DNA from 3 places in the Halobacillus sp. HZG1 genome. Region 1 is predicted to be linked to each of the others. Evidence: predicted binding sites of a transcription regulator. Region 1 holds the regulator's gene; each other region holds the start of a gene.
The links. The regulator Rex, encoded in region 1, represses fermentation and respiration genes when NADH is low (regulators of the CRP and FNR family bind a similar motif). The targets are predictions, from matches to a motif close to TTGTGAAATATTTCACAA.

Region 1 (9,972 bases):
ATTGCTGCGGCTGGAGCTGTTGCGTACAATCAGGGTCACCGGGCTGGATGGGATTTGAATGCCAATCCAGGACTGGATCTCGAGCTTTTTGGTGCACGTAAAAAGTAAGGTCGTGAACAGGAACGATCAAAGCTCTCCTTTTAAATAAGGAGAGCTTTTCCCTTTTCATAGGGAGTGTGTATAAGTTTGAGAGACATACAGGGAGATATTTATCCACATGTGTATAAACATACAGTGGATAAATTATCAGTGGATAAGTAGAAACAGGAAAGAAAACGGTACCAATTTTGTGGATAAATACAAGTGTTTTTGTGGATAATGTGCATAACCCTGTTGAAAACTGTTAATAAAGCTATTCAACTGTTGAAAACTATGTGGATACTGAATCATCATTCATACACGAATATACATGTGAGCAGAATCCATCAATAAAAAAGAATAGAATGATATTTGTGGAAAAAAATGGTGTACCAGGTCATCCATATTTTGGATGACCTGGTACACCTGTTTCTGTCAGTGATCAGTCATGGAGGGTTTCCCATTCTTCCATGAGAGCTTCGAGTTTGGTTTGCAGCTGTGTGTTGTCTTCTGTGATTTCCAGGGATCTTTCGTGGTCCTGAAAGATGTCCGGATCACAGAGGAGCTCTTCGTTTTCTTCAAGTCTCGCTTCCAACTGTTCAATTTCTTCTTCAATTTCAGCGATGCGTCGATTTTTCTTCCGCTCTTCCCGTTTCGCAGCTTTGTCTTCTTCAAAACTGTTCTTCTGCTGCACTTCCTGCTGCTTCGGTTCGTTCTGCAGGCGTTCCGCTTCTTCGATCTGCTGCAGCTCGTACTCTTCCCGCTTCTTATCAACATAGTAATCATAATCACCAAGGAACAGGCGGGTCTCTTCAGGATTCATCTCCACAACCTGAGTCGCAATCTTGTTGATAAAGTAACGGTCGTGGGAAACGAATAAAAGGGTGCCAGGATAATCCACAAGCGCTGCTTCCAACACTTCCTTACTATCAAGATCGAGGTGGTTGGTCGGCTCATCGAGAATCAAGAAGTTCGCTTCCTGCATCATCAGTTTGGCTAAGGACAGTCTCGCTTTTTCGCCACCACTGAGCGCAGAAACAGGCTTCAGCACATCTTCTCCTGAGAAAAGGAAGTTGCCGAGGATGGTGCGGATATCCTTTTCGTTTTTCATCGGATATTCGTCCCAGAGCTCGTTCAAAACCGTTTTCGTTGAATTCAGCTTTGTCTGCTCCTGATCGTAATAACCGATTTGCACGTTCGTTCCGATCAGCTTTTCACCTTTCGACTGTTCCAAATCTCCGATGAGTGTCTTCAATAACGTCGTCTTTCCGACGCCATTTGGACCGACAAGCGCCACAGAATCGCCACGGTTCAAATCAAGGGATACGTTGTCAAAAAGGTAGTCATCGCTATCATCATAACGGAACGCATAGTTGCGCAGCTTCAACACATCATTGCCGCTTCGTTTCGCTATCTGGAAACTGAACTTCGCCGATTGGTTGTCGTCCTTCGGTTTTTCAAGCTTGTCCATTTTCTCCAGCTGCTTGCGGCGGCTTTGTGCTCGTTTACTTGTCGTCGCCCGGACGATGTTCTTCTGAATGAAATCTTCCATCCGCTTGATTTCTTCCTGCTGCTTTTCAAAGCGTTTGAGTTCCTGCTCATAGTCCGCTTCTTTCTTTTTCAAATAATCGCTGTAGTTGCCGTGGTACCGCTTGGATGATTGAAACGCGATTTCGTAGACGGTATTGACGATCTTGTCCAGGAAGTAGCGGTCGTGGGAGACGATGACGACGGCTCCTTGATAGCCCTGCAGGTAACCTTCAAGCCAGCTCAGTGTATCGATGTCCAAGTGGTTCGTCGGCTCATCGAGGATGAGGACATCCGGACTGGTAAGCAGCAGCTTTCCGAGCGCGAGGCGCGTTTTCTGTCCTCCACTCAAGGAGTTGATCGGTGTATCCCAGTTGAAGTTTTTGAAATTCAACCCGTTCAACACGCCGCGGATATCTGCTTCATACTGATAACCGCCAGCCGTCTTGAAATATTCCTGTTTCCGGTCGTAATCCGCCAGCAGCTGCTGGTAGCGCTTCTGATCGTCGAGCAGGTCGGGGTCCGCCATCTGCACTTCCATGGAGCGGAGTTCTTTCTCCAGGTCCTTCAGGTGTTCAAACACCTTCTCCATCTCGTTCCAAATGGTCTCCTCTGACTGCAGCCCTGTATTTTGGGCCAGGTAGCCCATCGTGGTTTCTTTCGGTTTGAAAATATTGCCCTCATCGTGGCTCATTTCACCAGCCATCATTTTGAGCAAGGTCGATTTTCCTGCTCCGTTCCGACCGACGATGGCGATCCGGTCGTTCATCTGTACTTCCAATTTGATATTCGATAAAATCAACTCGGCGCCGAAACGCTTCGTCAATTGGTTCAATTGCATGAGAATCATGTCGTTTCACCTCAATAAAATCAGTGTATCTCATAGGCGCATCCCCTAGCAACACAATGCTCCTGAAGTATGTGAAATCTTTAACGACTTCCGTTTGATTTTTTGGTAGAATAAGAGTAGTGTTTCAATCAGTACTGTTTACAAAAAGGGGTAGAAGAAAATGGCGGAGTTCAGTCATTTTAATGACCAGGGTCGCGCCCGTATGGTAGATATTTCAGACAAAAAAGATTCTGTACGGACGGCCGTCGCAGCAACAAGTGTACAAGTGAACGAAGAGATTTATCATAAAATCACCAACCATGAGATCGGAAAAGGGGACGTGCTCTCCGTGGCCCAGGTCGCGGGCATCATGGCAGCTAAAAACACGTCCGACTGGATTCCCATGTGCCATCCGTTATCTTTAAAAGGCATCGATGTGTCCTTTGATTGGGATACTGAAGATCAGCCGACCTTACACATCGAGGTTTCCGTCAAAACGAAGGGAAGCACAGGGGTGGAAATGGAAGCGCTAACGGCCGCCTCCGCCACAGCTCTCACGGTTTACGATATGTGCAAAGCGTTAGATAAAGGAATGGTCATCGGCCCGACCTACTTGAAAGAAAAGACAGGCGGGAAGAACGGCGACTACACGAGAAACAGGTAAAGGAGTCCGGTGCTAATGGATATCGAACAAACGAAGATTCCACAGGCGACAGCGAAGCGGCTGCCGCTCTATTATCGCTTTTTGAATAACCTTCATACCCAGGGCAAACTGCGTGTGTCTTCGAAGGAACTGAGCGATGCGGTGAAAGTCGATTCAGCGACGATCCGCCGCGATTTTTCCTATTTCGGAGCACTCGGGAAAAAAGGATACGGCTACAACGTCGAGTATTTGCTCTCCTTTTTCAGGAAAACGCTCGACCAGGATGAAACGACACGTGTCGCGTTAATTGGTGTCGGAAATCTGGGAACGGCATTTTTGAACTACAACTTCACGAAAAACAACAATACGAAAATCGAAATCGCCTTCGATGCGAACGACGAGCGTGTTGGTTCTGAAGTAGGTGGAGTCGGGGTCGAGCACATCGACGACTTAGAAGAAAAACTCGGCGACATTTCTGTTGCCATTCTTACGGTTCCCTCATCTGCTGCGCAAGGGATTGCCGACAGATTGGTGAATGCGGGGATCTCCGGAATCCTCAACTTTACACCGGCGAGAATCAGCGTGCCATCGAATGTCAGAGTCCATCATATCGACCTTGCCATCGAGCTGCAGGCTCTCGTTTATTTCCTGAAGCATTATCCACTGAACGAAGGGGAAGTAGAGGAAGACCAATAAGAAGGACATACGAGTGTGAAATCATTTTGGTTTCTCACTCTTTTTTTAGGAGGAAAGGGTTTGGAAACATTATCGTTTGGTTCAGAAACAGAAAGATTGGTCATTAGACCGCTTGAGAAAGGCGATTATGAAAGCTGGCTCCAAGGATATGAGGAACGTTTTCCTTCCAGGCGCCGCCATGATGAAGGCCGTCTTGATATGAGTGTTTGTACGAAAGAGTGGTTTGATGAGCTCGTGGAGAAACATCAGCAGTTGGCGATGAACGATACCGCCTATGTCTTCGGTGTTTTTCTGAAGGAAGACCGTACCCATGTGGGGATGATCGATTTTTCTACCTTAGTAAGATATGATTTCCAGTGGGGAAGAATCGGGTATGCGCTGCATAATCAGCATTGGGAGAAGGGTTATGGCAAGGAAGCGGTTGCTGAAGCGTTAAGGATTGCTTTTGATCAATTGAATTACCACAGGGTCGAGGCCCATATCAATTTGGATAATGCGCCTTCCATCAAGATGGCAGAGAGTATCGGCCTTGAGTATGAATGCACCCGGAAAGGGTTCATCCATGAGTTTGGGGAATGGACGGACAACTTGATTTATTATAAAAATGCAGAATAAAAAAGAAGCTCAGCCTGACGCTGAGCTTCTTTTTATGTTATTCGGTATTTTCTTTCCAGCTTTTGTCCATGAGCATCTTACCCGGCCACGTGTAGGCCATGATGCCGCCGTCAGCGGTGATGTCTTCACCTGTCACATACGAACTCTCATCAGAAGCAAGGAACAGGGCGATGTTCGCCATTTCTTCCGGACGTCCCAGGCGTCCCATCGGAGTAACCCATTTATTCGCTTCACGGAACTCCCGGCCTTCTTCTTCCTGCTTGGACCCTGCAAGTTCCTGAACGAGCGGCGTTTCGATGGTACCCGGAGAAATCGAGTTGACACGGATGCCTTCCCGCGCATAGTCGATCGCCATCGCTCTTGTAAAGTTGGTGATGCCGCCCTTAGCTGCATTGTATCCGGAGCGGTCGAGATCTGCGGCCTGGCCGGACATGGATGATGTATTGATGACAGAGCCTCCATTTTCAAGCATGAGGGGGAGAATGTATTTGCTCGTCAAGAACGTACCTCTCAAATCGACGGCAATGATTTTATCAAAGAGTTCCACAGGATATTCGTGGACCTTTCCGCCTTCCTGATCGACGCCCGCATTGTTGAACAGGATGTCAACTTTCCCGTAATGCTCTTTTACGTAATTGGCGAACTGCTGGACACTATCCACATCAGAAACATCAAGCTCGACAGCTTCTGCTTTTCCACCTTCGTTCTTTACTTCATCCACGGTTTTTTGTACTTCTTCTACGTTAATATCCCCGCAAACGACCGTTGCACCTTCACTGGCAAATCGTTTAACGGTTGCCGCTCCTATTCCTGTAGCCGAACCGGTAACGACGGCAATTTTATTATCTAAACGTCCCATATTAAAAGAACCTCCTTCTGTTCGTTGCTATCACTCATACCCGCTCTCAGAATCCCTGTAAACCTCCATGAGAACAGAAGGCGCTTACAGTCGAAACATGCGGAATCATGGTTAACGAACAGCTCAGGTGGTATAGTAAATACTAGTTCGCGTATCGAAAGAAAGCGGGTGAGACGATTGAGTAAACTGCCTCATAAATGGCTCGTGGTCGTGTCGGTCCTTTTCGGGACATTCACGGTCATTTTGAACAATAGTATGCTGAACCCGATTCTGCCGCGCTTCATCGAGATTTTTGAATCCGATGCCGTTGCAGTCGGGTGGATTTTAACGATCTTCATGGTATCGATGGGGATGACAATGCCGCTTACCGGCTATTTCGGTGACCGGTTCGGAAAAAAGAAAGTGTACCTCGTCGGACTCTGTATTTTCCTTGCAGGCTCCACGCTCGGATTCTTTTCATCGACGCTAGGTATGGTCATCTTATCCCGGGCGATCCAGGGAATGGCAGGTGGATTGATGATGCCGATCGCCATGGCGCTCATCTTCAACTCTTTCCCACGCTACGAGCGGGGACTTGCCGTCGGCGTGTACGGTGTTGCCGCCATGGTCGCACCAGCCATCGGACCGACCATCGGTGGATTTCTCATCCAGTATCTCGACTGGCCGTGGTTATTCGCCTTCAACATTCCGTTCGGACTGACGGGACTTATTTTATCTTCAAAATTTCTTGAACGTACCGAAACGGACCCGACGAAGCGGTTTGATCTCGTCGGTTTCCTGATTATTGCGGCAGGCATCGGATCGGTGCTGTTTGCCTTAGGAAGGGGAAGGACGCTTGAGACGTTGTTCGATCCGTTGAACATTGCATTGATTGTGGGTGGACTGATCGCCATCGTCCTTTTCGTTTTTTACGAAAACCGTCAGGAGGATCCACTGCTGAACTTATCCGTCTTCAAAGTGCCGACCTATTCCGTTTCGATCGTTGTCACTTCAGCCGCATCCATCGGCTTGTTCTCAGGGATTTTCCTGCTGCCATTACTGATTCAAAATGTGTATGGTCTAAATGAAGTCATGACTGGACTCTTATTCCTTCCGGCTGCTGCCGCGAGTGGAGTGTTCATGTCCATCGGTGGACGGATTCTCGATAAAAAGGGACCGAAATACGTCGTGCCACCGGGCCTTACCATCATGGCGCTTGCGACCCTTGGGTTGAGCTTTTTACAGTTGTCCACCCCGTATTGGCTGATCCTTTTGTTAAATACGGTGAGAGGCCTTGGAATGGGAATGGGGAACATGCCGGCAACGACTTCGGGTATGAACAGCATTCCGGAACATCTGGTTGCTCAAGGCTCTGCGATGAACAACATCATCCGGCAGATTTCCTCTTCCCTGGGGATCGTGTTTTTCTCCATTTATTATGAAGTGAGACGGGCGCAAGTATCTGCGAATCCGGATATCGATATGCAGGCAGCCACTCTGCAGACGCTCAATGAAGCGTTTCTCGTATCTGCGATTGTGCTGATCATCGCAATTCCGTTTTCGTTCATATTAAAAGGGGTGCAGGATGATCAAGAAGAGCAGGAAGCATAAAAAAAGCAGGCCCACACGTGTGGACCTGCTTTTTTTGCGACATTATTTCTTTTTGGCATTTTTAATCTTGTTGTGAAGATTGAAAAGCCGAATCGCTACGGCAATGTTGAATGTCGCGACAATGGCCAGAATGATGGTCATCGCATTCCATACCGTTTCTTCTGCCGACTGGGCGGCGATGTAGGTGAATGCGACACCCATCATCATGTAAAGAAAAGCCATGAATAAGGGTGATGTTCTCATATTATAAAAAGCCTCCAATAAAGATGGTCTCCAGCTGTTCCTGCATGCGGCGGATATCCTCTTCAGTGAGGAAGTACTGCGAAACGACAACAAACGAGTTCATCGCCATATGAGCCACGATTGGTGTAATAATTCGTTTTGTTTTGACATAAAGGAAGGCGAAAACGACTCCCATGGAGAAGTAGACTAACATGTGGCTGAAATCGAAATGGAACGCTCCGAAGACGAGAGCGGATACGAGCACGGCCAGCCAGAAATTCGTTCGCTTATAAATCGAACCGAAAATGATTTTACGGAAGATGATCTCTTCCGTTATCGGTGCGAATACGACAGGAAGGAGGATGAATAACGGCGATTCGCGGGCGATTTCCATCAATCCCATGGTATTCTCAGATCCTGGTGAAACACCGAACAATTCACGTTCAATGGTTGCGGCAATGGCTTGGGCGAATAAGGCTAAAAAGACACCGGCAATCGACCAGAGGACGACTTTCCCCGGTCCTGCTTTATCCTCGCTCCGGGCTAATGCATCCTTTGGATTGCGGCGGAGCAGAAGAAGAATGATAATGGTGGCAATCGTAAAACTGAACACAGACCAGACAGCAATCGCATCGAAGCGGGACATCCCCGCAGCCTTGACGAGAACCGGGACAGCCGCAATGGCAGAAATCTGTGTGATGAGATAGGTCACAATGATGTACCAATAATGTTTCGGCATAAAGGCACGACTCCTTTTATAAATACCTTTTAATAGCTTCAATATACATACTTTATGTATTCTATCACAGTTTCAAAACCAGACGTAAGGAATAAGGGTCAGTGTAAGAATTTTGTCGAAAAAGAAGTGCAAAATTTCTATAGTTTCTACTTGAAAAACGATAGGGAATTGCTTATTATAATAATTGTGTTAGCACTCATCATTGACGAGTGCTAATAAACGACAAAAATTTGAAACAACCATATCAAGGAGGGTGTCCTAATTGTTAAAGCCACTTGGTGATCGTATTGTTATTGAACTAGTTGAAGAAGAGCAGACTACTGCGAGCGGAATCGTACTTCCGGACTCTGCGAAAGAAAAGCCACTAGAAGGTAAAGTTGTTGCTGTCGGCACAGGCCGCATTACAGACAACGGCGAAAAAGTAGCACTGGAAGTCGCACAAGGCGACCGCGTGATCTATTCTAAATTCGCAGGTACAGAAGTGAAGTATGAAGGCAGCGAATACTTGATTCTGCGCGAATCAGATGTACTAGCTGTTATTCAGTAGTCACTATTCCTATAAAAATACTTAAGAGATACGATTTTAATGAGGAGGGCATTTTAAATGGCTAAAGAAATCAAATTTAGTGAAGACGCACGCCGCTCTATGCTGCGTGGTGTAGATACATTAGCAAATGCTGTTAAAGTTACACTTGGACCAAAAGGACGTAACGTCGTACTTGATAAGAAATTCGGTTCTCCACTCATCACTAACGATGGTGTGACAATCGCTAAAGAAATCGAACTTGAAGACCACTTCGAAAACATGGGTGCACAACTGGTTTCTGAAGTAGCTTCTAAAACAAACGACGTTGCTGGTGACGGTACAACGACAGCAACGGTTCTTGCACAGGCAATGATCCGTGAAGGTCTTAAAAACGTTACATCCGGCGCAAACCCTGTAGGTATTCGTAAAGGTATCGAGAAAGCGACTGCTGTAGCAACAGAAGAGCTTCGCAAAATCTCTAAACCTATCGAAGGCCGCGATTCAATCGCACAGGTAGCAAGCATTTCTGCTGCTGACAATGAAGTCGGCCAGCTGATTGCTGAAGCGATGGAGCGCGTAGGTAACGATGGTGTTATCACAATTGAAGAATCTAAAGGTTTCAACACAGAACTAGAAGTGGTTGAAGGTATGCAGTTCGACCGCGGCTATGCTTCACCTTACATGGTTACTGACCAGGATAAGATGGAAGCGGTTCTTGAAGATCCTTACATTCTAATTACAGATAAGAAGATCAACAACATCCAGGAAGTCCTTCCTGTACTTGAGCAAGTGGTTCAACAATCCAAGCCACTTCTATTGATCTCTGAAGACGTTGAAGGCGAAGCACTTGCAACACTTGTTGTGAACAAACTTCGTGGTACATTCAACGCAGTAGCTGTTAAGGCTCCTGGATTCGGTGACCGTCGTAAAGCGATGCTTGAAGATATCGCGACACTTACAGGCGGCCAGGTGATTACAGAAGATCTTGGGCTAGAATTGAAGAATACAACGATCGACCAGCTTGGACGCGCGTCTAAAGCAGTCATCACTAAAGAAAATACAACCATCGTCGAAGGTGCAGGTAACCCTGAGCAGATCTCTTCCCGCGTTGCTCAAATCCGTGCCCAGTCAGAAGAAACAACTTCTGAATTCGACAAAGAGAAACTACAAGAGCGCCTTGCTAAGCTTTCTGGCGGCGTAGCTGTCATCAAAGTCGGTGCGGCAACAGAAACAGAATTGAAAGAGCGTAAACTACGTATCGAAGACGCCCTGAACTCTACGCGAGCAGCAGTAGAAGAAGGAATCGTTGCCGGTGGTGGTACAGCGCTTGTCAACATCATCAACTCTGTAGAAGGTCTTGGCCTTGTAGACGACGAAGCAACAGGTGCAAGCATCGTACTTCGTGCGCTTGAAGAGCCGGTTCGCCAAATCGTTCACAACGCAGGTCTTGAAGGATCCATCATCGTTGAGCGTCTGAAAGCCGAAGAAGTCGGCGTAGGCTTCAACGCTGCCACAGGCGAATGGGTGAACATGGTTGAACAAGGGATCGTTGACCCTACAAAAGTTACACGTTCTGCGCTTCAAAACGCAGCATCCGTAGCCGCTATGTTCTTGACAACAGAAGCGGTAGTCGCTGATCATCCAGAAG
Region 2 (9,972 bases), on a different contig from region 1:
ACTTGGTCGGGCCTGCTTCTGTAATCATGTCGATATATTCCGTGCCGTAACGTTCCTGCATCCAGTGGATAACGGGAAGCTGCACACGTCCATCCATACAATTGATTGCTGTTGCAAATGTTTTTTCTGCCATTAAAAATCCCTCCAACTAGTAAATTCTATATATATTTTATCATAACAAAAAAGCAGCAGGAGCGGGTGTCCTGCTGCTTCTCATTAATTGATGCCCTGAATCTGCATCTCTTCTACTGTGGCTGTGCCATTCTCGCGGATACGTGCCTGAATATTCACTTGGTCTCCCTCTTTCAGGAAAATAGCGAGAGGGGCTTTGCTGGTGTTGACCGTATAGATGGTCGTTTCCCCTTCTAATAAAAATTGAACAGACTGCCTGGAGTCGGTGGAAGTCACAAGAACCCGGTTGATCGTTCCTGCCTTTTCGGTCAAGTCGACACCCTGGCTTCCCTCTACGCTGCTCGGATCCTGGGCAATTTGCAGTCGGTAGGCGTTCAACGTCTGCTTGGCTGTATCTCCGAAAACGGCAAAGTCTGAATCTGCTGCCTTAATGTATGCATATTGCTTGAACAATCCGTTTGGATCAAGGACGTTTACGATCCATGTCGGGTGGCCATCCACGTTATAGAGCACCGGCATCGTTCCTGTCCAGTTCTTCTCAGGATACTGTTTGTTGACGATCTGCACAGCTCCTTTACTATCCATAATTCCCTGATTCTGCTGGCCGTTGTAATAGGTAAGGTCGCCTGTCCGGGCATGGATTAACGTATAACCAAGGGCAGAATCGATATTTTCTTTCGGCGAAGCCATATCTGTGAAGTAGAACATTTCCCCTGCTTCATTGAAAATCGGTGTGACACTGCTCTCAGTGCCTGACTCATTCGGGATCTTCACATCTTTCTTCCCAAAGATCGAATTCAGCCAACCATTGACATATTTACCGAAGTACTCGTTTTCAATGGCGGCTAGTTCAGAGCTTACCGATCCTTCAACGAAATCGGGAGCATTGGCAGAGTCGAAGGTTTCGATGTCACCAGAGACCGGATCGACAATTGCCACTTTAATATCGTTCATGTCAGGGCGGTTGGAAAACAGTAGTGGCTTATAAATCGTTTGAACGTACCACGGTTTCCCTTCATCATCGACTTCAATCTGTGCGTCTCCACTCTGGATATAACCCGGATGCTTCCCATAAACGACCCGCTGCACATTATGATTGAAGAAGCTTGAGTTCGTGTATCTCATTTTGCTTTGAACAAACTCCGGCTGTGCATTGATGTTCGTAGCTGCAATCGTAAAGTACCCTTCCGTCTCTTTTCCTCGCAAATAACGCCAGAAGCTTGAAAACTCGACGGGCGCTACATAAGTGATCTCCCCATCAATTTGCTGGGCTTGCAGTTTTCCTAAATCATAGAATTGTGTATTCGGAACAACACTCATCGCTTTTTGCACTTTGTTCCTTGCTGACTCAGGTGCAACAGAGATCGGTGTATTTTCCTCATTCAAAGGACGGGCTTCCTCTTCCTCTGATTTCGAAATGCTGTCATAGCTATCCTGTAAAGCTAAAATGCTGTAAATGAAAACACCAATGACGGCGACCGCTACGCCTAAAATAACGATTCCTGACAGTGAGCGGTGCATCGTTTGATATTGCACCGGCACTTTGGCTCCTCCGTACACTAACGGTACAAAAAGAACAGCGACAATCACATTGAGAATCAACATATTCGGCACTGTAATCGTCGGCATGAATGCGTAAACGACGAAGAACATGACGATGACACCGAATACCAGGGCCCCCACTGTGGTTTTCATGATTTTCTTTCTTCTCATTCGATTTTTCACATAAACGATGATCGACAACGTCAAAAATAACAGAAAAGATAAGACCGTTGTCATAAGTATTCCAATCATTATGTATCCCCCTTCTTTCTCCATATTCCATACGTTTGAATACAGCGTTATGTTTCAATTATATGTGTAACCATGAGAAAAAGCAGAACAATTACGTTCTGCTTTTTCTTTTCAAATAGTCAGCGAGACCCATGGAACAAACTTCTATATCCAGTTTCAGAATGTCATAGACCTTGTGGGTCTGTGGAATTCCTTTTTCCTCTAAATAAGACGCCACTCGTTCATGAAGACGCTGTTGAACGCCCTCAAGCCCTTGGCCTTGTTCTAAAGCATCCTTCGCTACACTCACAAAAACAGGAATCCAGGCACTAACTTGGTCAAACGTTTGATCAGGAGCTTCTGTCTTCCCAAAATGACCGAAATAGAGACAAGAAGGATTCATATCTCGAAAACGATCGATGCATTCAAGCATCGCATCCGGATCGAACTGGTTGGGTGAAGTCGTTGGTAAGTAAAACGTCAATCCATGATCTTCTGTCTGATCATACCGAATCCCTGCCGTGTCCCCTGTGAAAATTCCGTTGCTGAGCGAATCATAAATGCCAAGATGGTGCTTGGCATGACCGGGAGTATCATAAAACGTGAGTGTACGTTTTTCTGAAAGCGTAAGCGTGTCTCCCTCTGTTTTTGCCTCCAGGCGATCTTCCGGTATAGGGAGAATGGGGTCAAACAATTCATCAAACGTTTCTCCATAAACCGCCTTCGCTCCTTGAATCAAACGCGAAGGATCGGCGAGATGCCCCTTGCCTTTTTCATGGACGATGACCTGTGCGTTCGGGCATTCCTGTAAAAGCAGTCCCGCTCCACCCGCATGATCCAAATGGATATGTGTCAAAATGACGTACGCTACTTTTTCTTTTGGAATCTTCAACTCTTCCAAACCAGCCAGGACTCTAGGAACCGAAGGACTCGGTCCTGTTTCTACTAGCGTAATGTCATCCCCTAACAACACATATGTACCTGTCCGTCCTTCAAACCCCATATCATACCCATCAATCAAAAACACATCATTTCCTAAATCCATCGGCGCTCTCTTTTTCAATTCCTTCACCTCACCTTATGAATTATCTCTAGTGTACTAGAATTTAACAAATAATGATAACGCTTTCTTGAACGGGCATGTTTCTTTTTGTTGATTCACATTAGCTTCCAATTGCGGAAGACTCAGTTTCGATACATTTTTAAGTGGATAGGGGCTGTGAGCATTAGCTCGCTTTCCCCGGGAGCACGGTGAGCTTCTCCGGCGCTCCCCACAGGAAAGTATTCAAATGCGGAAATCGCTTTGGCAGACACGACTGGCATACCCTTTAACAACTCATTTGAAATGGATGGTCACACTTTTGGGCTGGGTGAATATCATGGATTTTGAGGAGTTGGTTAAAATGACAGAAGAACGAAACATGCAACAAGGTCATATGCAGCCTTCCTATGAGCAGTGCAATAAAATGAAGTACTACCATGTTATGGTCCAAACTAAGGATGGACGCCGTTTTGATGGAATCATCACTGACGTGAATCATGATAAGATGACGATCTTAATAAGTGAAGACGTTATGGTCGATGAGGATGGCAATGCTATGGAGGAACGCCAATACGGATATGGACGCCGCCGGGCACGCCGTTTCCGTCGTGAAGTCCTTCCAATAGCGGGACTAACTACATTGGCGTTATTCCCCTACTTCGCACGCCCGTACCCCTATTACTACCCTTACGGATACGGATACCCTTACTACTACTAAGCGATCCATACTCCCATCGCAACCGGATGTTCACTTATCTCAATTACATGGAAAAAATCACCGTACCAGGTCATCCATATTATGGAATGTCCGGTACGGCATTTTTTATATGTGGAAAATATTTTTTTCGATTTGTTTCATTTCGTAGAAGTGTCCCCGCATTTGTATGAGTTCATCATAAGAACCCGCTTCTACGACTTTCCCTTCGGCCATGACGATGATCTGGTCCATCTTTTCCAATCCGCTCAAGCGGTGGCTGATGAGCACCACTGTATCTTGTGACGCGCGTTCATACAGGTGATCGAAAATCATTCGTTCGGTCAGAGCATCGACAGAAGATGTCGGTTCATCTAGCAACCAGAGACGTTTGCCTTTCAGAAAAGCTCTTGCTATGGACAGGCGTTGACGCTCCCCACCTGAAAGGTTCTCTCCTTTTTCAAAAACCGGTTGATCCAGGTCAAATTCCAATCCGACTTCTTTCAGCACGAGCTCCATCTCTTCATCTGAGAGATCTTCTCCAGCAAGTTTGAGGTTTTCACGTATGGTCCCATAAAAATAATGGTTTTCCTGAAGTACGACGTTGCTGTTCTCCCAAATGCTCTCTTCTGATAGATCCCGAATATCCATATCATTGACCATCAGCTCACCCGCAGACGGAAGTTGGAATTTCATGAACAGTTGCAAGAGTGTTGATTTTCCCGATCCACTGGCTCCGACGATGGCGGTCTTACTGCCTGCTGGAATCGACACGTTCACATCTGTCAGAGCCTCTCTTTCTTCGTCTGGAAAACGGTAACTGACATGAGATACTTCCATGCCAGGGGCAAGATTCGGATCTAGGTTACAGGATCCTGATCCATCATCTTCTTCCTCCACAATGGAAAAAAGACGCTCCGATGCCCGTTTGCTATCATCCAGGTAGCTTGGTAGAACAGCCATTGGTGCTGCGTTTTCAAAGACGGTCAAAGAAATCATCACGAGCATGGCAAGAAACAACCCGTTCAAATCTCCTTCCGCCACAAGAACAGCCCCAAGACCTGTAACAATCCATGAGACGAGGAGTGTCGCAAATGTGTTCCAGGAGTGACTGGAAAGCATCTGACGACTATCCCGCTCATCCTCTCGAATATACTCTTCGGACGATTGCTGCAGCTTTTCTTTCTTCTCTTCAAGCTGTTGATAGATTTTCAGATCGCGAAAACCGTACAGCCATTCCGCCGCTTCGGTCGATAACTCCCCGCGTGCCTGTCTTACACGACTGGCTAGTTTCCGCTGTTTCACCGTGTACCAGGCTGGAATCAGCAGCCCTGTAACGATGAGACCCAAAAGAAGAACGATGGCTATAGAAATAGAGAAGATGGATGTGAAAACAATTGTCCCAAGGAAGATGATGACAAGGACGACCGGTGGATAATACACACGCAAAAAGAAGTTTTGCAGACTCTCGACATCGCCCACAATACGTGAAAGCAAGTCCCCACTCCGGTACTTCTGAAAAATCCTAGGTGCATGCGGTTCTAATTTTTTATAAAAAGCAAGCCGCAGGTTACTTAAAATCGTAAAGGTAGCTCGGTGTGAGAAATACCTTTCCGCATAACGCCCGAGTGCTCTCGCAAATCCGAACAGCTTTAAAAAGGCGATGAGCACCGTCAAAGCATACAACGGAGGGATGAGTGCCGCTCTGGATATTAAATATCCGCTGGCACCAAACAGTCCGACCGCTGACATTCCGGCAAGAAAACCGAAGACGACGGATAGCACAATGTCCCTTTTTTCCAATACAACTAAACGGATGACTTCCTTCATTTCTTTCATGCGGAGTCCCCTCCTTGCTGTACAGTCACCATATCCCTGTACTCTTTCACCGTAGACAGCAGTTCTTCGTGTGTTCCTTTTCCGATAACGTGACCACGATCGAGCAGCAGAATCTGATCGGCCTTTTTGATTGTATGCAGACGGTGAGCAACAGTGATAATCGTCGCTGTCTTCGCAAGCTCTTCCATAGAAGCTTGGAGAACCCGTTCTGTTTTCAAATCCAGACCTGTCGTCGGTTCATCAAACAGAATGACGGAAGGCTTTTTCAGAAATGTACGCGCAAGAGCGAGGCGCTGTTTCTCACCTCCAGAAAGTCCACGTCCCGCTTCTCCCACCGGAGTGTCGTAGCCTTTTTCCAATGAAGCAATTAAATCAGCAATTCCCGCTTTCCGGGCGGCCTCGATAATTTCTTCCTTGGAATGATTCCCTCGTCCGCCAATGGCAATGTTCTCAGCAATCGTTCCGGAAAATAAATACGGATGCTGAGAAATGTAACTTACCTGAGAAAACCATTCTCTTTCCTCATAGTCAAAGAGAGAACGATTATTGATTTCGATAGCTCCTGAGGACGGTTTAGCAAGGCCTGCTAAAAGGTGGAGAAGCGTTGATTTTCCCGATCCGCTTTTACCGACGATGGCGACTTGATGATAAGGCGGGATGGTTGCTGCCAATCCCTCCATCGAAAAACCTTTATCGTAGGAAAAGCTCACTTGATCGAGCTTGATCTCAGGAGGCTGGCCCTCTTCAAGCTTTCTTCTTCCCCACTGAATCTGCTCTTCTTCTTTTTCAAGCTCTTCTGAAAGCAGGTTAGCCGCACCCGAAGCACCTCTCCCCGTATGAAAGGCGCTACCGAAGTCTTTCAACGTCAAATAAAATTCCGGCGCGAGAATGAGAATAAAAAAGGCAGTGAAAAAGGAAACACTCTCATAAACGACGAGTCGGATCGCAATTTCTAATGCGATCAGACCGATACTGAGCATGGAAATGAACTCAAGCATCAAGGAGGAGACAAAGGCGACTTTCAAGACTTCCATGGTGGCATCACGGAAGCCCAGGCTGCTCGATTCAATCTCTTCTTTTTGCTGCTTGGAACGTCCGAAAAGCTTTAATGTCGTCAAGCCTTGAAGTGTATCAAGAAACTTCCCGGAGAACGTGTTCAACTTCTCCATCTGTTCTTCTGATTTCTTTTTTGTCATCACACCGATAATCGCCATAAATAACGGGATGAACGGTGCGGTGATGACCATAATCAGTCCTGAATAGATATGCTGGGTGAAAACCACGACAAGAATCATCATTGGAATGATCATGGTCTGGATCATTTGTGGAATATAACTGCTGAAATACCCATCAATCTCGTCCACGGAATCCATCAGCACACTGACTTTCCGTCCCGACTGTCCTTGTAGAGAAGCTTGAACGGGATTGCGGGCGTACTTTTCAATAATCGATTGACGGAAATAACGCTTCGCTTTGGAAGCAAGCTTTACGCCGGTCCGGCCGTTCAGCCATGTAAACAGCGTCCTTCCAGCCAGCACAAAAAGCAATCCTCCAAGAAGGGGAAGGATATCCTGAAAACGTTCCTCACCAAGAAAAATCCGGTCGACGATCGCGACAAAAAAATAGGATTGACCAATGATCGCAGCACCAATCAACACGGACGTGAGGACCAACAGCATGAAAACTTTTCGATCTGAGAAAGCTAGTCTGCTGAGGTGCTTCATTTATTTAAAAACTCCTTAAAAGCCATTTTGTGAATTCATTCACATTATCATCATTATAATTCATGAAGCGGATCATTGCTAAAAATAAATCTGATGATTCTATGACAATTCTATATCATCGTCCCCTTAATAAACAGCTATCATACTAACCGGATGGGCACATTACCTCTATCTTTTCCCTCTATGTAATGATGGAGACATTTCAATGTGTGCGAAGGAATAGCCGCAGCTCTTTTCCTCTTTTGATCATCATCAAAAGTCCACATATTCGAATCTTTCGATGCCAGCGGAGAAAGTGGTCCTATTCCATACATTTTCACAAGAATTGATGATATAAAAAACTGCAGGAGGCTTGTCCTGAAGGGGTGGGGGTGTTGGATCGTGTGTAAGTGGGGCTTGTGCGTTTCGTTTCCTGCTCATGTTTCCATATGTGCTGCGGCCATAGGAAATGTAATGGACTCCAGGTCAGCCAGAGAGTTGTTTAATAAGGGAAGAAATTCTTAAATGAAGATGGATGCGGGGAGCGCTGAGCATTACTCTGCAGCGTTTAAGACGTATGGAGAATATCCTGTATTTTTCCAATGTTATCATTTTTCTTTTCACATTTACTTTCATAACTTTTGTGTTTAGAAATAATTTTGCGATGCAGAACGGGGCAAAATTTATCTGTTATACATTTTGTTTTTTGCGGTCGCTTGACCAGTGAGAACAAGCCAGACCATATATAATAGAGTGAGCAAGTAAGGCGTCCTCCTCTTTATTTTGATTGTTCGAATCCTTAAGGCAAGATCTGCAGATTCTTCCGGGAAGTGTTAGTGATCCCTTATATTTATAAAGTTGTTCCTCGTTTCTCCCTTTCCATGGCATCTGAGTCTTCCAATTACGCCACTAAACATTATCAGCCCACATTAGATATAGTTGAATTCAAAATCCCTCCAATAACCCACCCTTAATTTATTCTCCACTACGGTATCGTTAATTTTGTTAATAAAAAATTTAACTTTTTGAATACTTTTTACGTTAACAAGCCTTTGCAAGCTTGTCAAAGCGAAATTTTTTTTAAATCGCCTATAACCTATGAGATGATAGGGCTTAAGGCGATTTTTTTCTAAAATGGATTTTGACAAGCGATTTTTATTCGTTAAGATAAAGTCTGTAAAGAAAAAATTTAATAAAGTTAATTGCTTTTACGCCTGTGAGGAGGTTTTTAATGACAAATCATCATGAAGAAAGCTCCCGACAGACCATTGAGCACGCGAAAGGACTTGTGATCGATTCCATTGCGGAAACGATGGATTTGTATGGAGTGACCCGAAGTGCAGGAACCTTATATGGGACGATGTACTTTGAGGATGATATGACGTTGGATGAAATGCGTGAAAAGCTCGGAATGAGTAAGCCAAGCATGAGTACAGGAGTCAAGAAGCTCCAAAATTACAATATTGTGAAGCAGACATTTCGAAAAGGAACACGCCGACAGACTTTTGTCGCAGAGAAAGACTTCTTTAATTTCTTCTCGAACTTTTTTACGAAAAAGTGGCTGAGAGAAGCGAAAACCAACTTGGACGCGATCAAAGATGCCCAGAAGGAATTGAATCATGTCATTGAGAATTCCGAAGCGGACGAAGTTGTAAAACAAGAAGCAGAACAAGTCTATCAGCAACTCGAAGCATCTAAACCTTATTACCATTGGTTGCAGAAACTCGTCGATGCTATTGAGAGCGGAGAAATTTTCGATTTTCTTCCTGTCGACCAAGAAAAATAAGATACTGCCTCTCTAAATAACATTTCAACTGATTGTTATTCTAGGGAGACGTATGGACTTTATAATTTACAGAATATTCAGATAATAAAAAGGAGTGATGTCATTGCAATCGAATCAACATACATCTTTTTTCGCTAAAAACAAAGCCGCCATCATGCTCGGGACACTTTTAGGTGTTTTCGTCCTCTATATGGCCCTCACTAATGAAAACATTCAATGGGGCGGATTTATCGCCATGATTGTTTTCTATGCCCTCGTCTATTACATCGGTGCAGTCTTCGCTACAAACAAATCCGGATCTCTAGCAGACATGATGGTCGCAAACCGCAGTTTACCCCTTGGGATCGCCATGTTCACAATGGCCGCTACATGGGTCGGCGGCGGTTATGTCAATGGTACAGCAGAGTTCACTTACAGCGACGGTCTCGTTTGGGCACAAGCTCCATGGGGATACGCATTAAGCCTGATTATCGGTGGAATTTTCTATGCACGTAAAATGCGCCGCTATGAATTCTTCACCATCATCGATCCACTGGAACAACGTTTCGGTAAAAAAATGGCCGGTGTCCTGTACATTCCTGCCCTTCTTGGAGAAATGTTCTGGAGTGCTGCGATTCTAACGGCTCTCGGCACAACATTCGGTACCATTCTGAACATTGACTTTACTACATCCATCATCCTTTCTGGAGTCATTGCCATCGCCTATACCGTAGCCGGAGGCATGTGGGCAGTCGCCTATACGGACGTTTTCCAAATGGCCATTCTATTAATCGGTCTTATATTAGTCGTGCCCTTTACTTTAGGTCATGTTGGCGGCCTTGAAAACGCATGGAGCAACTATTCCGTAGAATTCGGATCTTACGCCAATCTATTTCCACCTTTGAATGGATGGCAGGATCCCGCCTGGGGCAACTGGTTCTGGAACTGGATCGACTATGCCCTCCTTCTTATCTTTGGTGGTATTGCGTGGCAAGTATATTTCCAGCGTGTTCTTTCTGCCAAA
Region 3 (9,972 bases), on a different contig from region 1:
ATGCTGGACGAAGCCACTTCCAGTCTCGACAGTCAATCAGAAATCGTGGTTCAACAAGCGTTGAAAAACTTGATGAAAGGACGGACGACACTCGTCATCGCTCATCGTCTATCTACCATTGTCGATGCTGATCAAATTGTTTTCTTAGAGAAAGGAAAAGTGACAGGAATCGGCACTCATGAAGAGTTATTCCAAAAGCATAGGCTCTATCGTGATTTTGCAAGACAACAACTGAAAATTGATGCTTAAAAGCCACGCATATGTGGCTTGTTTCATAATACACAAAAGATGACGGTGGTGGTTTCACTGCTTCTTTTTTAACGAAATGTGAAGTTAGAAAAAGAAATTAAGTACTTTCTCTTGAAGAGGGGGCCACAGGCTGAAAATAAACAAAAACTCAAACGAGGAAGATTCAATCATCACCGTTTGAGTTCGTATAACACTTATTCATTTAGGCACCCATTGTAGAAAGGGAGCGCTCTCTATCTTGATGTTCTTGTTCTTTCATCAACTGCTGCAGCTTGTTTCTCTCTGCTTCCAACTCTTCCTGAAGCCTCTGGTTTTCTTTAACGAGAAAATCTCTTTGGTCCAACACTCTCAGCATATCTTCTCTCATTTTCATTCTCCTTTCATAACATAGAAGATTTTATGGGAAATTGTAGAAAAATGACGTTTCATAATTATATAGGATATAAGTACCCACCCGTTTAATATCTCAAACATTGAATTCTAAGAAATTATAAAACTCACGACTCCTCTTTCAGCCGCAACAAATAGAAAAGCGCTCCAAATATAGGAATGATCCCAATCCAGTGTCGCTGGTTAGCTCTCCCTCTTCTATGTTCTTTCCAGTAGATGACGAAAATAGACAATCCAGTTAATACAATAAAATCAATGGTCATTACATGAACAAAATTAGATATTTGGAAGGCCTGGCTATAGGAGATAAAATCCCCGTAGACGATTCCGTACCATAATAAAACGACAGTAACGATTATAAGAATAAAAATGAAAAATCGAGTATGAAAGACTTTCACCAACCAGCCCGGGACCCTTCCTTCTCTCATATTCCTTGCGTTTGATAAGAAAAAATAGGGCATTAGTGCAAAGGCACCAAGCATGAACATTCCCAAAAGAAATGGCCATAACGGTAGACGGCTGCGATCTTCTCCGATAAGCAGAGAAACAAAAACGAGCGGATAGATGCCAAGAAAGCTGAAAATCATCAATAGGAAAGGATCAGGATCATCCATGGTCATTAATTGTTGGAGATATCCGTGACTACCTTCAGGAGCTAGAAAAATGGCGTACAGTACAAAAGCAATCCAACCGATTACAAATATTCTTTGGCGCAAGCTCATTTACCTTCACCCGTCCTTCTTTTAAATGGAAAGAGCATTGAAATTTGTTCCCATACTTAGAAGTTAAAACAACTACTCTACGCATTACCCCGCTACAAAAATTCCAAAAAATGCGCAGCACCCATCTGCGAATGCTGCGCTGTTCTCTAATTATCCAAATAAGCGTTGCTTTGAACATCTTATCCGAAAAACAGGAACCAACAGGTTCTGCTCAAAACCGGACTCCCTGCTAATTCTGCCAAGGCTCTCATCTAGTATCTGAATCCATCTCAATAACTTTCTCCTAAGACGGATTTAGTATTTCAAATAAACTTTACACAAACAGGTTCCGGAACATGAACATCCGATTGAACGAGGGAAAGCTTCCCTGTCTCTTTGTCTCTTTCAAACAATGTCATCGTGTTTGATTTCTGATTCGTAGCAATTAAGAATTCTTCCGTAGGATCCAACACAAAGTCACGCGGCCAGTTCCCTTCTGTGGACGTCCATTCAACAAAGGTCAACTGACCCGTGTCTTGATCGACTTTATAGGAAGCAATGGAGTTATGTCCGCGATTTCCGGCATACACGAATTGTCCATCTGAAGAAATATGGATGGCACTTCCGTCATTGGTTTCGTTAAAACCATCCGGAATCGTTTTAATCGCTTGGTGTTCTGTAAAGCTACCATCTTTCTCGTCATAATGAAGCACGAGCACTTCTGAACTCAGCTCGGTCATCACATAAGCGTATTTTTGATTCGGGTGGAAGGTGATATGTCTAGGTCCACTGCCAGGAGCTGTATTGAACACTTGGACTTGAGTTAAATCCCCTTGATCAGCGGCGTATGTGATCACGCGGTCACTTCCAAGGTCAATCGCGATCACATATTTTTCATCCGGAGTAAAACCTGCGTAATGCATGTGTGGTTTCTCCTGTCGTTCATGTGGGCCCGTACCCTCATGTTCCACGACGGCAGTTGCTGGATTCAGAGATCCATCTTCCTTTGTTAAGTAAGAGACAATATTCGTTGTATGGTAATTCGCTGTTACTACTGTGTTGTTCTCGTGATCGACACTTACATGACACGGAGGAGATCCTGCAGCCGTTTGCGTGTTTAATTTCGTTAACTCTCCCGTTCCCTCTTGAATGGAAAAAGCCGTTACGCCGCCATTTTCTCCTTCTTTAGCCACCGCATATAGGTTCTTATGATCGTCACTCACGGTTACATAAGTCGGGTTGGCCAGCTCAGCCGCTAATTTCACATCTTTCAATTCCTTGTTATCCGTATCCAGGGTAAATTGATAGACACCTTTACTATCCTGTTTTGTATAGGTTCCTACATATCCAACAAACTTTGTCATTAAGAAAACTCCTTTATATCGGTTGTAGTGGACGATCCTAACAGACCGCCGCTTCCTTTCATTATCTCATAAACGGCTTTGCTTCTAAATCACTGCCATCTCCCTCTTTTCTATACCCGGATTCTCATCCCTTTAATGATACATCCATATCTTGTCCTTCCAGTAACGGGAACGTATGATGAACATACAAAGGTTCAACTGAACAACCAGGGAGGTTAGGAGCATGAGATATAAAAGGAAAGATTACTTCCGCTATGAGTTCAAAAAACCGATCGAGGCTTTCTTCCGCATACATAGAATAGGAAGAAAAGAGGTGCATACATCAAAAGGTGAAGCCCACATCATAGATATCAGCCCCCAGGGAATGAAGTTGAACACAAACCTGGACCTTCCTCACCAGGATGGACAAGAGGTCAAATTGTCCATCAGTTTCTACCTGAATAGCCAGCATTTCCTCCTACCTGGGACCATCGTTTGGAAGAAAAAAGTCGCCCAGTTTAATTATGGGATCTATATGGACTTGGATGAAACGGAAAGTAAAGGGCTGGTGGAAGCACTCAAAGTTTACGCCAACAATCATGATCATAGGAATGAAGTATAAACGATGACCACTTGGCCGAACAAAGTCCCCCCGTCTCAAGGGGACCATACCATTTCCTATCACACAGAATATCTTTCCCTACTCACTTTGAACAATCGTGAGAAACTCAAAAAAATCGAATGATAACTAGGACGAATAAGCGAAGGGCAAACGGACTACCGTTACCCTTCGCTTTTTTATACCTTACATACATGTAAACGTACGCTCATTTTAAAGCACTACCCATTTGTGTACAATTTTTGAACAAGAAATCGCTTACTTCTTATGTATATTGTTATTTTGTGAAATACTTCACAAAAACTATTGTATCTTCCGATGAAATATTGCACAATAAATATGTGAAATGATTCACAAACATAATGCGATTGTATGGAGGAATTCAAATGACTACAAACCGTGTAAACCGTGTGGCCTTAATTGGAGCTGGAGCTGTGGGAAGCAGTTATGCTTTTGCAATGTTGAACCAATCTGTGACGCAGGAATTCGTCATTATCGATTTGGATGAAAACAAAGCCATGGGAGATGCCATGGACCTGAATCACGGAAAAGTATTTGCTCCAAACCCAACAAAAACCTGGTACGGAAATTATGAAGATTGTAAAGATGCAGATATTGTTTGTCTATGTGCAGGCGCCAACCAAAAGCCCGGCGAAACTCGTTTGGACCTTGTGAAAAAGAACTTATCAATTTTTAAAACGATTGTGGATCAAGTGATGGCGAGTGGATTCAACGGCATTTTCCTTGTCGCAACGAACCCCGTGGATATTCTTACTTATGCAACATGGAAGTTCAGCGGACTTCCGAAAGAACGTGTGATTGGAAGTGGAACAATCCTTGATTCCGGAAGGTTCCGTTATTTGTTAGGTGAATATTTTGATGTCAATCCGACAAACGTTCATGCCAATATCATAGGAGAGCATGGAGACACAGAACTCCCTGTATGGAGTCAAGCGACGATCGGTGGAGTACCGGTACTTGAACTGGTCCGGCGCCACGAACCTTACACTATGGATGACCTTGAGGACATTTTCACAAATGTAAGGGATGCCGCGTATCAAATCATTGAGAAAAAAGGTGCTACTTATTATGGCATAGCTATGGGTCTGACACGGATTACGAAAGCCATCCTTCGTAATGAAAACAGTGTGATGACCGTCAGTGCTCACTTGAATGGGGAGTACAATCTTCAAGATGTTTATATCGGTGTCCCAGCCATCATCAATCGCCAGGGCATCCGTAATATCGTGGAGCTCAACTTAAGTGAAAAAGAACAAACGCAGCTGGAATACAGCGCGGATGTACTCCAGAATATCCTGGCCGATCATTTCGAAGTGAAACCTACTTACTAGACTGTACAGAAAGAGTGATAACGGATGTGGTTACAACAATATGATCCATTTTCAAACGTATGGCTGAGCGCTTTGGTCGCTGCGCTGCCGATTATTTTCTTCTTTTTAGCCTTGACGCGTTTCCGGATGAAGGGCATTCTCGCTGCCCTTCTCACCCTTATCTTAAGCGTCCTGTCTTCTGTACTATTCTTTGAGATGCCGGTCGGGAACGCGATAGCTGCTTCTTTTCATGGAATCGCCAATGGGCTGTGGCCCATCGGTTACATCGTCATTATGGCCGTTTGGTTATACAAAATCGCAGTGCGCACCGGAAAATTCACGGTCATCCGTTCAAGTATAGCCAACATCTCTCAGGACCAGCGCCTGCAGCTTTTGCTCATCGGATTCAGCTTTAATGCCTTTTTGGAAGGTGCAGCCGGGTTCGGTGTCCCTATTGCCATCAGTGCCGCTCTCCTTGTCGAGTTAGGTTTCCGACCTTTGAAAGCCGCCGCTTTATGTTTGATTGCAAACGCAGCTTCAGGAGCATTCGGAGCCATTGGTATTCCTGTCATTGTTGGTGCACAGATGGGGAACCTCGAAACGATGGAATTGTCCCGCACTCTTGCTTATCTTTTACCTTTGATTTCTTTCATCATTCCTTTTTTACTCGTGTTCCTTCTTAATGGAAGAAAAGGTGTCAAAGAAACCTTACCTGCACTTTTCGTCGTGAGCGGAATTTACACAGGCGTTCAGATTTTTACCATCCTGTTCCTCGGCCCTGAACTTGCCAACATTCTTGCCGCTCTTGCAAGTATGGCTGGACTCGCCTTGTTCTTACGGAAATGGCAGCCGAAAAACATTCACAGAGAAGAGAATGCTCCAGCTGTCCAGCAGACGGAAACTTACAGTATCAAAGAGATCATTAAAGCCTGGTCTCCTTTTTATATTTTAACGGCTGTCATTACCGTTTGGAGCCTTCCTGCCTTTAAAGCCTTATTCAGTGAAGGCGGGTTCCTGGCAAAAACAACACTCATGATTCCTGTTCCTTTTTTACATGAGGAAATCCAGAAGGCACCTCCGATTTCACCTGAAATCGTTCCCTTAGATGCCATCTTCCAATTAAATTTACTATCTGCAACAGGAACGGCGATATTGGTTGCTGTTCTGCTTACCGGATGGTTCAGTTCCGCGATCACACTGCCGGAAGGAATGGATTCTCTAAGAACGACCATCCAGGAACTATGGATTCCTATCCTGACGATTTGCTTTGTCATGGGATTTGCCAATCTATCAAACTTTGCCGGTTTAAGCTCTTCTATTGGACTCGCATTAGCAAAGACGGGAGATTTATTCCCTCTTGTCAGTCCAATCCTCGGCTGGCTGGGCGTGTTCATTACAGGATCTGTCGTCAGTAATAATGCTTTGTTCGGACATTTGCAAGTGGTGACAGCGAACCAGATTATGGCGAACCCAGCGCTCCTGCTTGCTGCGAACACCGCTGGCGGCGTCATGGCCAAACTCATTTCTCCGCAGTCCATCGCGATTGCGACAGCAGCTGTTAAACAGACTGGACAAGAGTCCGCTCTATTCAAAATGACATTGAAATACAGTTTGTGGTTATTGGTCTTCGTCTGCCTCGCTACCTTCGTATTATCTTTGTTTGGAATATAAGGTACGGCCGTGAAATGTTCCCCTTATTTAAAATACCTGACCTCCTGTCGTTATGGGAGGTCAGGGAAAAAAATGCAAGTGAGGCACCCTGCCGATTGGTTAAACAATCTTACCCACCTTCTTCCACTTCACATTCCAGAAAACTCCTAATGTTCGTTCATCTTCATGTAAATCATTACCAAACATATAAAAAACCACAAAAAACTCACTTAATTCGAACGTTAAATTAAAATTTTGAATTAATGTTCGTTTTTTACTTGTTTATTTAAAACGTCTTTGTTATAGTTACACCACAACCAATTACATACCGTACTCGTATATTCTCAGTAATAAGGTCTGAGCGTTTCTACCTAGTTCCCATTGAAAGAACTGGACTACGAGTTGAAGCAAGTCCATCTGCACCTAAAATGCAACATTTTTTAGTGATGCCGTTTACCCTTGTTTTAACTTTTTGTAGTCTGGAAGGTAGCTCGTTACTTTCCAGGCTTTTTTATTTGCGATAAACGATGTACAACTTGTGATTGAGTACTACATCAAGGGAGAGCTACTCATGAAAAACATTCGCAAACTCGCAATCTTACTATTCATCACTCTAACCTTTTCTCTTCTGGCAGGATGCCAGAGTTCAGCAGAGGGAGAAGCATCTGCTGAAGAAAACGACCAGCAGCCCATTCTCATACAAGGTCCAATGCCTATTGAAGCCGAAAACTTCGCAGCAAAGCTTGAGGATGTAGAAGAAGAGACTTCCGGGAACTTCGTCTTTTATAAAGGGAAAGTCGATGGTTATCCTGTGATTGTCATGAAAACAGGAAAAGGTATGGAAAATACAGCTGCCGCTACAGCGATCGCTATAGAAAAGTTTGATCCAGCTGCCATCATCAACCAGGGAACATCCGGTGGTCACGATCCTGACTTGCACGTTTTTGATATCGTCCTCGGAGAAAGAACGGTCAACATTGGTTCATTGAAAACAGGACATCTGGAAGATGGAGAAGGCATCGCTCCGAAAGAGTGGATCCCTATGGATCTAATGGCTTCAGAAGGAAGTGCTGGAGAAGACCCTGATGCTGAAAACATCCGTTATTTTGAAGGAGACAAAGACCTGCTGAAAGCTGCCAAAGCCGTCAAAGATACGCATGAAGAAGGAAAAGTCGTCGAAGGTACGATTGGTTCTACAGATGTCTGGAACAATGAAGTCGACCGCATCCAGTGGTTCCATGAGAACTTCGGAACTTCTGTCGAAGAGATGGAAGGCGCTGCCGGTGCGCAAATCGCCAAAGCCTACGATGTACCATACCTCGGCATTCGTACACTATCCAATAATAAAACGAATGGCGGAGAGTATAATCCGGACACAGCTGAAGCAAACCAGGACTATGTCTATGAAGTGGTGAAAGAGTATCTTTCTACTACAATAAACTAATGAAAAAAGCGCAACTCGTTTAGGAGTTGCGCTTTTCTAATCCATACCTTTAACTCTTCTTGTTACAGAATTATGGCTTCATCGTCTGGTAGCTTTGATATTTATGAATTGCCTGACCGGCATAAGAAGGTTCATTCTCATAAAGTTCATCTAATATTTGAAGCTGTTCATTCATATAGGCTTCCCCTTCTTCGAAGAAGGAGACCTTCTCATATGGCTCCAAATATTGAGTTTCTACTCCAAGTATGACCTTGCTATCAATTTGATTGGCATATTGGATTTCATGCTCGGTATGATACGAAATAGAATCTCTTCCTTCCGCAAAATCACGGTAAGCCATGATGGCCACACCATCAGTCACGGTATCCATGACATGATCAGAAAGAGGCTTGGTTACGCCTTTATACGTGGTTTCATATTTTTCTCCATCAAACCAGAACGGCATAGCCACCATAAACTCAAAATCACTCTTCATTTTAGGGGATTGCACGATAGAGTCGATCACGTGCAAGCCTTTCAAGTATTGGTCGATGACATCCGCTCTTTCATCTGTATCCCACTCATCCAGCAAATAGGGTTCAATATCCAATTGGATACCGTCAAACTTCTCGTCTTCTCCGGCTTTCCGGTTATAGTCCAGTACATCGAACAAACGGGATAAGGCGACATGTCTATTCTCAGCTAAAGCCCATTCCGCCGCTCCATCTAACGCGTGGACTTCAATTCCGTTGGCATGGGCAAGCTGGATAAATGCCTGGTACTGTTCGGGATGCTTTTGGATATAGGGCAGATCCTCCCTAGCACCAATATTCAAGTAAATCACGTTCACACCTTTTTCTTCTGCAAAGGAAACCATCTCTTCTCTTGATTCCTCTGTATTAATATCCTCATTCGGAAACCACGCCCACATCGCTTTGTCTTTGCCGGATGCTGTTTCTGCTGAGATGCTCCCGGGGAGAAATACGAAAACGAAAGCCATAGCACATAAACCTGTCAGCCAACCTATTCTCTTAGATAATTTCATCATCAAAACCCTCCTGTATTTTTAATACACCTGCGTCTCAAGAATCGATTTGCCAACCTTGATGATCACACCCTTCTCTATGATCTATTAAAGCGGGTTCGCCGATGCGATCCTCTGATAATCATTGCACCTGACATACCCGTTTTCCCGCGATGAAAATGGAAGCCTTGCTTCTTCGAGTTCAGGAAGGTCTGGAATGTGGCCTCTCAAATAGTCAGACAGTCTACGGATCGCTGTCCGAATCCTCGCCATTAACCCCCCATATCGAATGTCCAAAACTTCCCATCCAAAAGGCTTGTTCACTTTCATCCATTGTTCGTAATGAATGTCTCTTAACCGCTCGACCTCCAGAAATAGGTTGGGCAGAAGTTGTTCTTTCATCTGTTGCAGAGCTAGAGAATCCTTTTCCTCATAAGCGGTCTTCAACTGATGATTGAGTTCGCTTTTCAGGCTTAAGACAGCACAGATTTGACCGGGAACCTCGAGGATCCAACTCCAGGTCCCCACCTTTTTCTTAGCCTCCTCCAATTGACGATGGAGGTCTCCATAATAAGTGTTCAAAGGCAGTCCTTCCCCTTGTTTATCAAACAAACCGACGAATGGGTCCTGCCACAGCAAATATTTAGATGGATTAGCAGGCTCCAATTCCCCCTCCTCATACCCCGGAGGTTGATCCAGCTCTCCAATTTTCAGAAAAGCTTCCATATCTGCTCCTGTGCAGAAAGCAAATCGTTCCCTGACCTTCTTCCTATCCGGCTCCACGGCATAGCCATGTTCAGCAACCAGCTGCAGTCCTAGAAGACTTTGAAAAGGGTTGGTTTCCGCTCCGTTATCCCCCCAAAGGGTGGAGAAGACTTCCTGGATGCCTTCTTTTTTACAAGCGCTGTAGGAAGACTCGATGACACGGAATGTTTTTGGATAATGAATCGAAACACCATTCCAAGTCCAGATTCCGCCAGCAAACAAAGGTTTTGCCCCGAACGATTGATGCTTCTGCAGGAATGTCCGGTAAAACTCCTCATCCTCATGATAGTAATCCCAGTAGACATACTGGACATCTTTCGGCATCTCCTCGATGACATCTTCCGGGATATGTGCACCCAAATCATAGTAGTGCCCTTTCTCAGAACCTAACCGGAAGTACATATCACTCCATATCATCGGATCAAGGCCTTTCTTCCGAGTGATCTGCAAGACTTCCTTCAAATGATCATTCATGAT

Region 2: the regulator Rex is predicted to act here: its motif matches at 7,232-7,249, upstream of cydD (thiol reductant ABC exporter subunit CydD).
Region 3: the regulator Rex is predicted to act here: its motif matches at 3,585-3,602, upstream of VKA52_RS09710 (L-lactate dehydrogenase).

The regions. Positions count from the first base shown of each region.
Region 1 is NZ_JAYLVQ010000064.1:4,137-14,108, forward strand. Features, by position in the region: gene tsaD (tRNA (adenosine(37)-N6)-threonylcarbamoyltransferase complex transferase subunit TsaD) at 1-108, shown strand, start outside; gene VKA52_RS12185 (ABC-F family ATP-binding cassette domain-containing protein) at 521-2,455, opposite strand; gene moaC (cyclic pyranopterin monophosphate synthase MoaC) at 2,616-3,098, shown strand; gene VKA52_RS12195 (redox-sensing transcriptional repressor Rex) at 3,114-3,773, shown strand; gene VKA52_RS12200 (GNAT family N-acetyltransferase) at 3,834-4,388, shown strand; gene VKA52_RS12205 (SDR family oxidoreductase) at 4,426-5,247, opposite strand; gene VKA52_RS12210 (MDR family MFS transporter) at 5,425-6,837, shown strand; gene VKA52_RS12215 (YdiK family protein) at 6,880-7,080, opposite strand; gene VKA52_RS12220 (CPBP family intramembrane glutamic endopeptidase) at 7,082-7,798, opposite strand; gene groES (co-chaperone GroES) at 8,061-8,345, shown strand; gene groL (chaperonin GroEL) at 8,403-9,972, shown strand, end outside.
Region 2 is NZ_JAYLVQ010000055.1:20,368-30,339, forward strand. Features, by position in the region: gene VKA52_RS07860 (carbonic anhydrase) at 1-133, opposite strand, end outside; gene VKA52_RS07865 (DNA-binding protein) at 217-1,926, opposite strand; gene VKA52_RS07870 (MBL fold metallo-hydrolase) at 2,018-2,950, opposite strand; gene VKA52_RS07875 (hypothetical protein) at 3,309-3,665, shown strand; gene cydC (thiol reductant ABC exporter subunit CydC) at 3,771-5,480, opposite strand; gene cydD (thiol reductant ABC exporter subunit CydD) at 5,477-7,204, opposite strand; gene cudC (choline uptake/conversion transcriptional regulator CudC) at 8,415-8,969, shown strand; gene VKA52_RS07895 (sodium:solute symporter family protein) at 9,124-9,972, shown strand, end outside.
Region 3 is NZ_JAYLVQ010000061.1:114,177-124,148, forward strand. Features, by position in the region: gene VKA52_RS09685 (ABC transporter ATP-binding protein) at 1-249, shown strand, start outside; gene VKA52_RS09690 (hypothetical protein) at 452-616, opposite strand; gene VKA52_RS09695 (hypothetical protein) at 747-1,361, opposite strand; gene VKA52_RS09700 (lactonase family protein) at 1,664-2,704, opposite strand; gene VKA52_RS09705 (PilZ domain-containing protein) at 2,928-3,305, shown strand; gene VKA52_RS09710 (L-lactate dehydrogenase) at 3,689-4,654, shown strand; gene VKA52_RS09715 (L-lactate permease) at 4,679-6,304, shown strand; purine riboswitch at 6,598-6,701, shown strand; gene VKA52_RS09720 (5'-methylthioadenosine/S-adenosylhomocysteine nucleosidase) at 6,855-7,727, shown strand; gene VKA52_RS09725 (hypothetical protein) at 7,798-8,751, opposite strand; gene VKA52_RS09730 (beta-N-acetylhexosaminidase) at 8,839-9,972, opposite strand, start outside.